Regions from separate parts of the Pseudomonas tohonis genome, predicted to be linked through region 2. Evidence: riboswitches for the same ligand, from Rfam matches in the RefSeq annotation. Region 2 holds a riboswitch; each other region holds the start of a gene.

Evidence for each region. A riboswitch is a leader RNA that binds a small molecule or an ion and turns the genes downstream of it on or off. The one in region 2 is predicted to bind cobalamin.
Region 1: another riboswitch for cobalamin. It lies ahead of HSX14_RS19045 (TonB-dependent receptor); the one in region 2 lies ahead of cobG (precorrin-3B synthase).
Region 3: another riboswitch for cobalamin. It lies ahead of btuB (TonB-dependent vitamin B12 receptor); the one in region 2 lies ahead of cobG (precorrin-3B synthase).

Annotation. Positions count from the first base shown of each region.
Region 1 covers NZ_AP023189.1:4,203,359-4,206,605, reverse strand. Annotated here, with positions in the region: gene HSX14_RS19045 (TonB-dependent receptor) at 1-1,193, opposite strand, end outside; cobalamin riboswitch at 1,302-1,505, opposite strand; gene HSX14_RS19040 (PaaI family thioesterase) at 1,752-2,195, shown strand; gene HSX14_RS19035 (zinc-dependent alcohol dehydrogenase) at 2,199-3,227, shown strand; gene HSX14_RS19030 (MarR family winged helix-turn-helix transcriptional regulator) at 3,228-3,247, opposite strand, start outside.
Region 2 covers NZ_AP023189.1:916,182-919,428, forward strand. Annotated here, with positions in the region: gene HSX14_RS04240 (precorrin-8X methylmutase) at 1-422, opposite strand, end outside; gene cobG (precorrin-3B synthase) at 419-1,768, opposite strand; cobalamin riboswitch at 1,845-2,034, opposite strand; gene cbiE (precorrin-6y C5,15-methyltransferase (decarboxylating) subunit CbiE) at 2,116-3,247, shown strand, end outside.
Region 3 covers NZ_AP023189.1:4,577,323-4,580,569, reverse strand. Annotated here, with positions in the region: gene HSX14_RS20720 (C40 family peptidase) at 1-294, shown strand, start outside; gene HSX14_RS20715 (O-methyltransferase) at 303-965, shown strand; gene HSX14_RS20710 (hypothetical protein) at 970-1,290, shown strand; gene HSX14_RS20705 (four-helix bundle copper-binding protein) at 1,297-1,632, opposite strand; cobalamin riboswitch at 1,748-1,960, shown strand; gene btuB (TonB-dependent vitamin B12 receptor) at 2,018-3,247, shown strand, end outside.

The DNA of each region.
Region 1 (3,247 bases), 3.3 Mb from region 2:
TAGTCGCCGCCGATGTCGGTGTAGGGCGCGTTGTTCAGCAGGTCGAAGCGGATGCGGTTGAACTCGCCGCCCACCAGGGTGCGGCTGTCGAGGCCGAACAACGCATGGTCGAAGGTGAAGGTCTGGCGGTCGCCGATCTGCTCCTGCTCGTGCTTGATGCGCAGCTGCTCGGCACGCTCCAGCTGGCCCCGGCCGGCGTCCCAGGTGTAGGCCTCGGCGTTGCGCCAGTAGCGGCGGCTCTTGATGTGGTAGAGCTGGTTGCTGGCGCTGAAGCCTTCGCTGGGCGTCCAGTCGGCGGTGAGCCGGGTCCACTGGTCGTTGTAGTGCAGCTCGGCGTTGTGCAGGTTGTAGTTCCTGTCTTTCAGGCTGCCCCACAGGTGGCCGTTGATCAGCGGCGTGCCGAAGTAGTTCATCGGCTGCAGGTCGCCCTGGTCGTGGGCCAGGGTGAAGGCCAGCTCGTCGCTGGCCTGCCAGCGCAGGGCGGCGCTGAGGCCGAGGTTCTTCGAGTCGCCCCGGTCGATCCAGCCGTGGCTGGCCTCGCGGTTGAGGTTGAGGCGGTAGCTCAGGGTGTCGGTGAGCGAGCCGCCGCTGTCCAGGGCCATCTGCTGGCGGTCGTCGGAGCCATAGCCCAGGCGCAGGCGGTTGCGGATCTCGCCGTCGAAGGGCTTCTTCGGCACCACGTTGATCACCGCGCCCGTGGCGCCTTCGCCGTAGAGCACCGAGGCCGGGCCACGGATCACGTCGATGCGTTCCACCATCCACGGGTCGGTGGGGAAGGTGGTGGTGCCCATGCCGGTGTAGAAGCGCGTGCCGTCGTACAGCTGCATCACCGAGGCGTGGCCGGTGAAGCCCCGGGCCGAGAGGGCGGTGCCGCCGTTGCCGGGGGTGCCGATGTGGGTGATGCCGGGGCTGCGGGTCACGGCGTCCTGCACGGTGGCGTTGTTGCGTGCGCGCACCTCGTCACCGCTGATGGCGCTGGTGCTGGCCGGGGTTTCCAGGGCGGACAGGCCCAGGCGCGAGCCGGCGGGCACGGGCGTGTCGAGGCGGATGGCGGTGTCGTCCGCCTGGCCGGTGACGGCGGTGGCCGGTAGCGCCAGGGTGCCGTCGTCGGCGTGCAGGGAGAAGGAGATGGACAGCGCGAGCAGGCCGAGGGCGGCGCTCGCCGGAGCGTTGGAGCTGAGGGTACGGGTCATGTCGTTCCTATCACGTCAGGAATGAATGGAGCCCGGAGGGAATGCAAAGGCGCGCGCGGGCGCGTGCACCCGTGCGAGAAACCGGCCCGTGCCCGCCCACCGCGGGTTTGCCTATCGATGTTCCAGGCCGGTCTCCGGGCTTGCGAGGATCACGCCGCATTCGCCTTCCCATGCCGTGGGCACAGTGGCGTATCGAATGCAGCGCTCGCTTACCGTTGCGGGGGCAGCGCCGGACTGGTCCTGATGGACGCACCGGCTTCCCGTTTCACCCCACGCACGACGGCGTGGGACACCTGGAACGGCGGGCATATGACCATCCGCGCGCCCGGGCGTCAACGCCGAAGTGGTGCGCGGGATGGCGCAAACCCCCATTCCAGAGCCTTAACGGCGTTGCCGGAATGCCTTCTTCTTTGTCATATCAACAATGTTGATTTGAGATTCTGCGCTCACGTATCGTCCGTCCACGGGCTGCAGGGCGATTCCCTCGCGCTGGCCCGGTGGGGGCTGACCATCCCCCCGAAACCGCTCGCCGACCCCGGCAGAGCCAGGAGCCCCGAGATGACCGATACCCCGAACAGAACCCCTCCCTCCGGCCTGCAGATCCTCCAGGCGGTGATCGCCGGCAAGCTGCCCGCACCTGCCATCGGCGAGACCATGGGGATGATGGCGGTGGACGTGGAGCCCGGGCGCATCTTCATCGAGGCTCGGCCCGATGTGCGCCACCTCAACCCGGCCAGGACAGTGCACGGCGGCTTCACCGCCACCTGCCTGGACGGTGCCGCCGGCCTCGCGCTGTTCTCCACCCTGCCGGGCGATGCGCAGTACGCGACGGTGGACCTCGGGGTGAAGTACCTGCGCCCGCTCAAGGCTGGCGAGCTCTACCGCGTCGAGGGTTGGGTGGTGGAGCGCACCCGCAGCCTGGCGATCTGCGATGCGCAGGTGGTCGACGCCAGCGGCAAGCTCTGCGCCCGTGCCACCACCACCTTCAGCGTGAGGGACTGAGCCATGCGCGAACTCATCGTCAAAGGGGCGGGACGCCTCGCCTGGGAGGACGCGCCGTCGCCCCTGCTGGATTCGCCGCTGGCGGCGCTGGTGCGGCCCATCGCCTCGGCCTCCTGCGACCTCGACCGGCGCCTGATCGCCGGCCTCACGCCGTTCAAGCCGCCCTTCGCCCTGGGCCACGAGTGCGTGGCGGAGGTGCTCGAAGTGGGCGCGCAGGTGGGCACGGTCAAGCGTGGCGACCTGGTCTCGGTGCCCTGGAAGATCGCCTGCGGCACCTGTCGCCAGTGCCTGGCGGGGCGCAGCACGGCCTGCACCGGCGTCGCCCGGCATGCGGCCTATGGCGTGCCGGCGGGCGGGCACTGGGGCGGGCTGTTCTCCGAGGTGGTGCGGGTGCCTTTCGCCGACGCCATGCTGGTGCCGCTGCCCCCGGGGCTGGACCCGGTGGCCGTGGCCAGCGCCAGCGACAACCTCACCGATGCCTGGGTGGCTGCCAGCCGCCCGCTGGCCACACGGGAGGAGGCGAAAGTGCTGGTGGTGGGCGGCACCGAGAGCCTGGGCATCCTCGCGGTGCAGATGGCCCGCGCCGCCGGGGCGGCCGAGGTGGATTACCTGGATGGCGACGGCTACCGCGACGAGTTGGCCGTGCGCAGCGGCGCGACCCTGCGCAACGGCGCCGATGGCGCGCTGAACGAGCGCTACGACCTGGTGGTGTCCGCCACCCGCGACCCGCAGGCGCTGCGTACCGGCCTGCTGGCGCTGGCGCCGGGCGGGCATTGCTCGTGCATCGGCATCATCTTCGAGGACCCGGCCATCCCGCTGTTCGGCATGTACATGCGCGACGTCACCCTGTCGGTCGGCGCCTGCAGCGTGCGCCCGCACATCCCCAGGGTGCTGGAGCTGGTGGAGCAGGGGCATTGCGACCCGATGCTGGTGAGCCCCAGCGTGGTGCCCTGGGAAGAGGCCACCGAGGCATTGATCCGGCCGCTGGCCAAGTGCATCGTGGTGCGCGAACGCATCACCACGGCGGGTTGATCAGTCGAGGCGGGCGGCCA
Region 2 (3,247 bases):
AAGAGCGCGGTGGGGGCATTGCCGATCACCACCACGCTGCCTTCCAGGCGTTCCCGCCAGTGTTCCAGGGCCACCGCCGAGCGGGTGTTGCCCAGCGTGCGGGCGAGCTCCGGCACGCTGGCGTCGTTGAGGGTGCAGATCACCTCGTTGTTCGCCGGCAGGCGCGCACGGGTCACGCCCTCGGCCACCATGCGCGCGTCGCAGAGGATCGGCGCGCCGGCGGCGATGGCCGCGCGGCCGGCGGCACCGGCGCCGGGGGAGAAGCGCAGGTCCTGCACCACGTCGACCATGCCGCAGGCGTGGATCACGCGCACGGCGAGCTTCTCCAGGTCCGGCGGGATGGCGGAGAGGTCCGCCTCGGCGCGGATGATGGAGAAGGAATGGCGATAGATCTCCTGACCATCGCGGATGTAATCGATCATTCGGTGGAGCTCCAGCTGTCAGGCGCGGCGGCCAGCCAGGCGGCCGCCGCGTGTATGTCCAGGTCGCGCGCCAGCGGGCGGCCGAAGCCACCGGCGCCGTCGTCGCGTCGATAGAGGTCGTAGTGGCCGTCGCCCGTGGCCAGCAGGGTCAGCGGCGCCACATGGGCGGCGGCGCAGGAGCGCGGGCAGCCGCACAGGTGCACCCGCGCGCCGTCGGGCAGTGTGGCGGCGAGGGTCAGGGCGTCGGCCTTGGTGTCGGCCAGGCCCTTGGCGCAGCCGGCCGACCCGGTGCAGGCCTGGAGGCGCGCCAGTGGCGCGTCGGCCTCGGTGCACAGGCCCAGGGCGGCGAGCCCGGCCAGCAGCGGGGCGGTTTCCCGTTCCGGCACGTTGGGCAGCAGCACGGATTGCCAGGGCGTCACGTGCAGGCTGCCGTCGCCGTGGCGCCGGGCCAGTTCGGCGAGGGCCAGCAACTGGCCCGCCTGCAGGCGCCCCAGGGGCGGGAGTGCGCCGACCAGCCACAGCCCGGCCTGCGCCTGCGGCAGCACGCCGATGGGGCGCAGGTCGGTGGCGGCGCGGCGCCAGCCACCGGCGTCCAGCAGGGGGAAGGGCAGGCGCTGGCGCAGCTCGGCCAGCAGCTGATCGGCGCCGAGGCTGCCGAGCAGGTCGCGCATGCGCGCCTGCTGCGGCGCGGCCCGTTCGAGGAAGAGCTCGAGCAGCGCTTCCACCAGGGCCGGCACCCGGGCGCCGGGCACCGCCGCCAGGGCGGGCGGGTCGCTGGCCTCCCGGGGCGGACAGCCGGCCAGGCCAAAGGCGAACAGGCCGTCCTTGCCGGGCTCCATGGCGGCCAGCCAGATGTCGTTGGGGTGGTCGAGCATCGCCAGGCCCTCGCCGCCGTCCAGCAGCAGGGCGAACTTGGGCGAGAGCGCGTGGAAGCGCGGGTTGTCCTCCAGCAGGGCCAGCAGGCGCGTGGCCAGCGGACGGACGTCCTGCAGCGCGCTCGGGTCGAGCCCGGCGGCGGGGCTGACCATCAGGTTGCGCACATCGTCCGCACCCGGCGTCGCGGCGCCCAGGCCGATGGCCAGCAGCTCGGCGATCAGCGCCTGTTCGCGGCCCGGATGCACGCCACGGATCTGCAGGTTGGCGCGGTTGGTGGCCTCCAGCACGCCGCCGGAATACCCGTGGGCGGCCAGCGCCAGGGCCTCGGCGGCACCGGCTTGCAGGCGGCCGCAGGGCAGCTTGATGCGGCAGATGCCGCCGTCCTTCGCCGGGACGATGCGCAGCAGCCCCGGGCAGGCCGAGGGGCGGACGGATGGAGCGCTGGAGGGAGCGTGGTTCACCGTGGTCACCGGGTCAGTTGCCGCGGCGACCGTGTCCCCCCGCAAGGGAACCCTGGCACCGAGACACCCCGCTCGATGCGTGCACACGCGACTGGTGTCACCGGCAGGTCTCCTGGCTGGCAGGTCGGTATCCGTCGCGGCCTTCCCGGTTTCCCAGTGGCACGGATCGCGAGGACTCGCTGCATACAGTTGCGGGGGCAGCCACGGCTTTGACCGTGTTCCCTCTTAGGCCGGGCGCAGTGGGCGCTCCGGCAACCGGTGAAGGGCGCTATTATGCCCGCTTTGCACGGCTGTGGGATGCGGCTGGTTGTCGGATGCCCAATGGACGCGGCACGGTCGGATACGAGGAAAACTGCATGCAGCCCTGGCTGACGCTGGTGGGGATAGGCGAGGACGGCTACGCCGGCCTGGGCAAGGCCGCGCGCCATGCCCTGCTGGCCGCCGAGGAGGTGGTGGGCGCGCCGCGCCAGCTGGAATTGCTGCCCCGCTGCATCCGCGCCCGGCGCAGCGCCTGGCCCAGCCCCTTCACCCTGGAGCCGTTGCTGCAGCGTCGTGGCGCGCCGGTGTGCGTGCTGGCCAGCGGCGACCCGATGCTGTTCGGCGTGGGGGCCAGCCTTGCACGGCAGCTGCCCGCCGAGGAGCTGCGCGTACTGCCGGCCCCCTCGTCCGCCTCCCTCGCCGCCGCGCGCCTGGGCTGGCCGTTGCAGGACGCCACGCTGGTCTCCCTGGTGGCGCGTCCGTTGGCGGCGCTCAACCTGCATCTGCATGACGGCGCCCGCCTGCTGGTGCTGAGCAATGACGGCGACAGCCCTGCCGCCATCGCCGCGCTGCTGGCCGAGAGGGGCTTCGGGCCCAGCGCCATGACCGTGCTGGAACACCTGGGCGGCCCGGCCGAACGGCGCATCGACGGCGTCGCCGGCGACTGGTCCGCCACCCGGGTCGCGGCCCTCAACCTGGTCGCCATCGACTGCCGTGCCGGCGAGCAGGCCCGCCACCTGCCGCTGACCTGCGGCCTGCCGGACGACGCCTACCGCCACGACGGCCAACTGACCAAGCGCGACGTGCGCGCCATCACCCTCGCGCGCCTGGCGCCGCGACCGGGGCAACTGCTCTGGGACGTGGGTGCCGGCAGCGGCTCCATCGGCATCGAGTGGATGCGTGCCCACCCGGGCTGCCGTGCCATCGCCGTCGAGGCCGACGAAGGCCGCCAGGGGCATATCCGCCACAACCGCGACGCCCTCGGCGTGCCCGGCCTGCAACTGGTGGCCGGCCAGGCCCCCGCCGCACTCGATGGCCTGCCCGCGCCCGATGCGGTGTTCATCGGCGGCGGCGTCACCGAGCCCGGCGTGCTGGAGCAGTGCTGGGGCCGGCTCAAGCCCGGCGGCCGCCTGGTGGCCAACGCCGTGACCCTGCAGAGCGAGGCGGTGCTGGTGGCCTTCCGCGACGCCCATGGCGGCGAGCTGACCCGCATCGCCATCGCCCAGGCCC
Region 3 (3,247 bases), 3.2 Mb from region 2:
TACCGCGACGCCGCCGGCATCAGCCTGCCGCGTTCCACCCGCGAGCTCATCGCCATGCGCGTGCCGACTATCGGCATGAACGCCCTGCAGAGCGGTGACCTGGTGTTCGTCGCCACCAACGGCGGCGGCCAGGTCAGCCACGCCGGCATCTACGTGGGCGAGGGCCGCTTCGTCCACGCGCCCTCCAGTGGCGGAACGGTGCGCCTCGACAGCCTGTCCAACAGCTACTGGCAGAAAAGCTACCTGAACGCCAAGCGCGTGCTGCTCGATTCGCACCTGGCGAGCACGCCCTGAGAGGCTGCATGACCACCCGGACGCTCAACCTTGACGACGACCTCTACCGCTACCTGATCGACGTCTCCCTGCGCGAGACGCCGTTGCTCGCGCGCCTGCGCGAGGAAACCGCGCTGCTGCCCACCGCGCGCTGGCAGATCGCCCCCGAGCAGGGCCAGTTCATGGCCATGCTGGTGCGGCTCACCGGAGCGCGACGCATCCTGGAAGTCGGCACCTTCACCGGCTACAGCGCCCTGGTGATGGCCGAGGCGATGCCGGCGGACGGCCGCATCCTCTGCTGCGACCTGCCCGGCGACTACAACGCCGTCGCCCGGCGCTACTGGCAGGAGGCGGGCGTCGAGGACTGCATCGACCTGCACCTGGCCCCCGCCCTGGAAACCCTCGGCCGCCTGGAGCAGGAAGGGCAGTCCGGCAGCTTCGACCTGATCTTCATCGACGCCGACAAGGCCAACTACCCCGCCTACCTGGAGCACGCCCTGGCCCTGGTGCGCAGCGGTGGGCTGGTGCTGTTCGACAACGTGCTGTGGAGCGGCCGCGTGCTGGAGGCCAACCCCGACAGCGCCGACACCCGCGCCATCCAGGCCCTGAACCGCGCGCTCAAGACCGATGCCCGCATCGACCTCTCGCTGCTCCCCATCGGCGACGGGCTGACCCTCTGCCGCAAGCGCTGAGCCCATGGCCGAGCCCATCCGCCTGCCACCCCAGCCGGACGCCTGCGAGCTCTGCCGGCGCGCCGCGCCCCTGACCCGCCACCACCTGATCCCAAAGGCGCTGCACAGCAAGACCTACGTGCAGAAACGCTTCGCCCGCAGCGAGCGCATCACCGCCACCCTCTGGGTCTGCCGTCCCTGCCACAACCAGATCCACCGCCTGTTCAGCGAAAAGGAACTGGCGCTGACCTACAACACCCGCGAGGCGCTGATGTCCGACGAGCGCCTGCGCACCTTCGTCGACTGGCTGGCGGGCAAGCCGGCGGGGTTCGAACCGAGGCATTGAGCGGCGTCAAGCCGCCTTAGCCATCACCTCGCACTCCTCCGCGCAGCGCTGGCAGGCTTGCGCGCATTCCTGGCAGTGGTCGTGGTCGTGCTTGGCGCATTCCTCGGCGCAGGCCTGGCAGGCGATGGCGCAGAGGCGGCAGATCTCGTCGGCCAGGGGGCTGTCGCGGGCCATCAGCAGGGCGGCGAGGCGGCACAGGTCGGCGCAGTCGCGGTCGGTGCGGATGCACAGCGCCATGTGCGCGGCGTCTTCCTCGCGCAGGCAGGAGGCGGCGCAGTGTTCACAGGCGATGGCGCAGGCGTTGCAGGCCTGGATGCAGGAGGCATAGCGTTCGCGGATCATCGGAAGTCTCCTCATGGAGTGGGTCCTGTTGAGTGGACGCAGGCCCGCGGCCATCGGTTCGACCCTTTTTTCCGCCTGCCGCCCGTCGATTGACCCTGACCACAGCGGCCACTAAGCTGCGCGCCTTGCATCAGGTGCCCCGCGGCCATGCCGCCGGGGTGAAACAGGGAAGCCGGTCCATTCTCCCGAAGAATCCGGCGCTGCCCCCGCAACGGTAGGCGAGTCATCCACCGCATCCAGCCACTGTGCCCCGGCATGGGAAGGCGCGGTCGGGGAACCGACGGTTCCACTCGCAAGCCCGGAGACCGGCCTGGTGTGACTGCGCATGGGATCGCCCCATGCATCACCCCAGGAGGTCGCGCGGGTGGCGCGACGGAGACCGATCTTGAACCGAAACGCTTCCCCGAGGCCGGCGCTGCTGGCTGTTCTCGGCATCTCGTGCATTTCCCCGCTGGCCGCAGCCCCCCTCGAACTCGACGAGCAGGTAGTCACGGCCACCCGCAGCGAGCAGCCCGTGCGCGCCAGCCTGGCCGCCACCACCGTGATCGACCGCGAGGCCATCGAGCGCAGCCAGGCCAGCTCGTTGCCGGAACTGCTGCGCAAGGTGCCGGGCGTCACCCTCAGCAACAACGGCGGCCCGGGCAAGAACACCACGCTGTTCATGCGTGGCAGCGAATCCGACCACGTGCTGGTGCTGGTCGATGGCGTGAAGATCGGCTCCGTCAGCGCCGGTCTGGCGGCCTTCCAGGACCTGCCGGTGGAGCTGATCGAGCGCATCGAAGTGGTCCGTGGCCCGCGCTCCAGCCTCTACGGCTCCGAAGCCATCGGCGGGGTGATCCAGATCTTCACCCGCAAGGGGCATGGCGAGGGCGCGGCCAAGCCCTGGTTCTCCGCCGGCTACGGCACCCATGACAGCTATCAGGGCAGCGCCGGGGTGGCCGGTGGCGACGAGCAGGCCTGGTACAACCTCGGCGTCAGCAGCCAGGACACCGACGGCATCAACTCCCGCCGCCAGGGCAGCAACTACTACGAGCCCGACGCCGACGGCTACCGCAACCTGTCCGGCACCCTCAACGCCGGTGTGCAACTCGGTGGGCTGGCGGTGGACGGCACGCTGATGCGCGCCAAGGCCCATAACGACTACGACGACATCGACAACGGTGGTTACCTGCATCCCCTCGGCGGCCACGGCGCCAACGCCGACAACCGCCAGGAGGTGATCGGCGGCCGCGCCCGCTTCAGCCCCCAGGACATCTGGAACATCACCCTCCGGGCCGGCCGCAGCGAGGACAAGTCCATCAGCCACACCGATGGCCTGTTCGACGCCCGCTTCGACTCCAAGCGCGACAGCGCTTCCTGGCTCAACGACCTGACCCTCGCCGAAGGCCATGTGCTGACCCTGGGCTACGACTGGCAGCGCGACCAGGTCAGCAGCTCCACCGCCTTCGAGCAGGATTCGCGCCGCAACCAGGGCTGGTTCGCCCAGTACCTGGGGCAGGCCGGCCAGCAGGACTGGCAGCTGTCGCTGCGCCGTGACGACAACGAACAGTTCGGCACCCACGACACCGGCAGCGCCGCCTGGGGCTATGCGCTCAGCGACGCGTTGCGCTTCAGC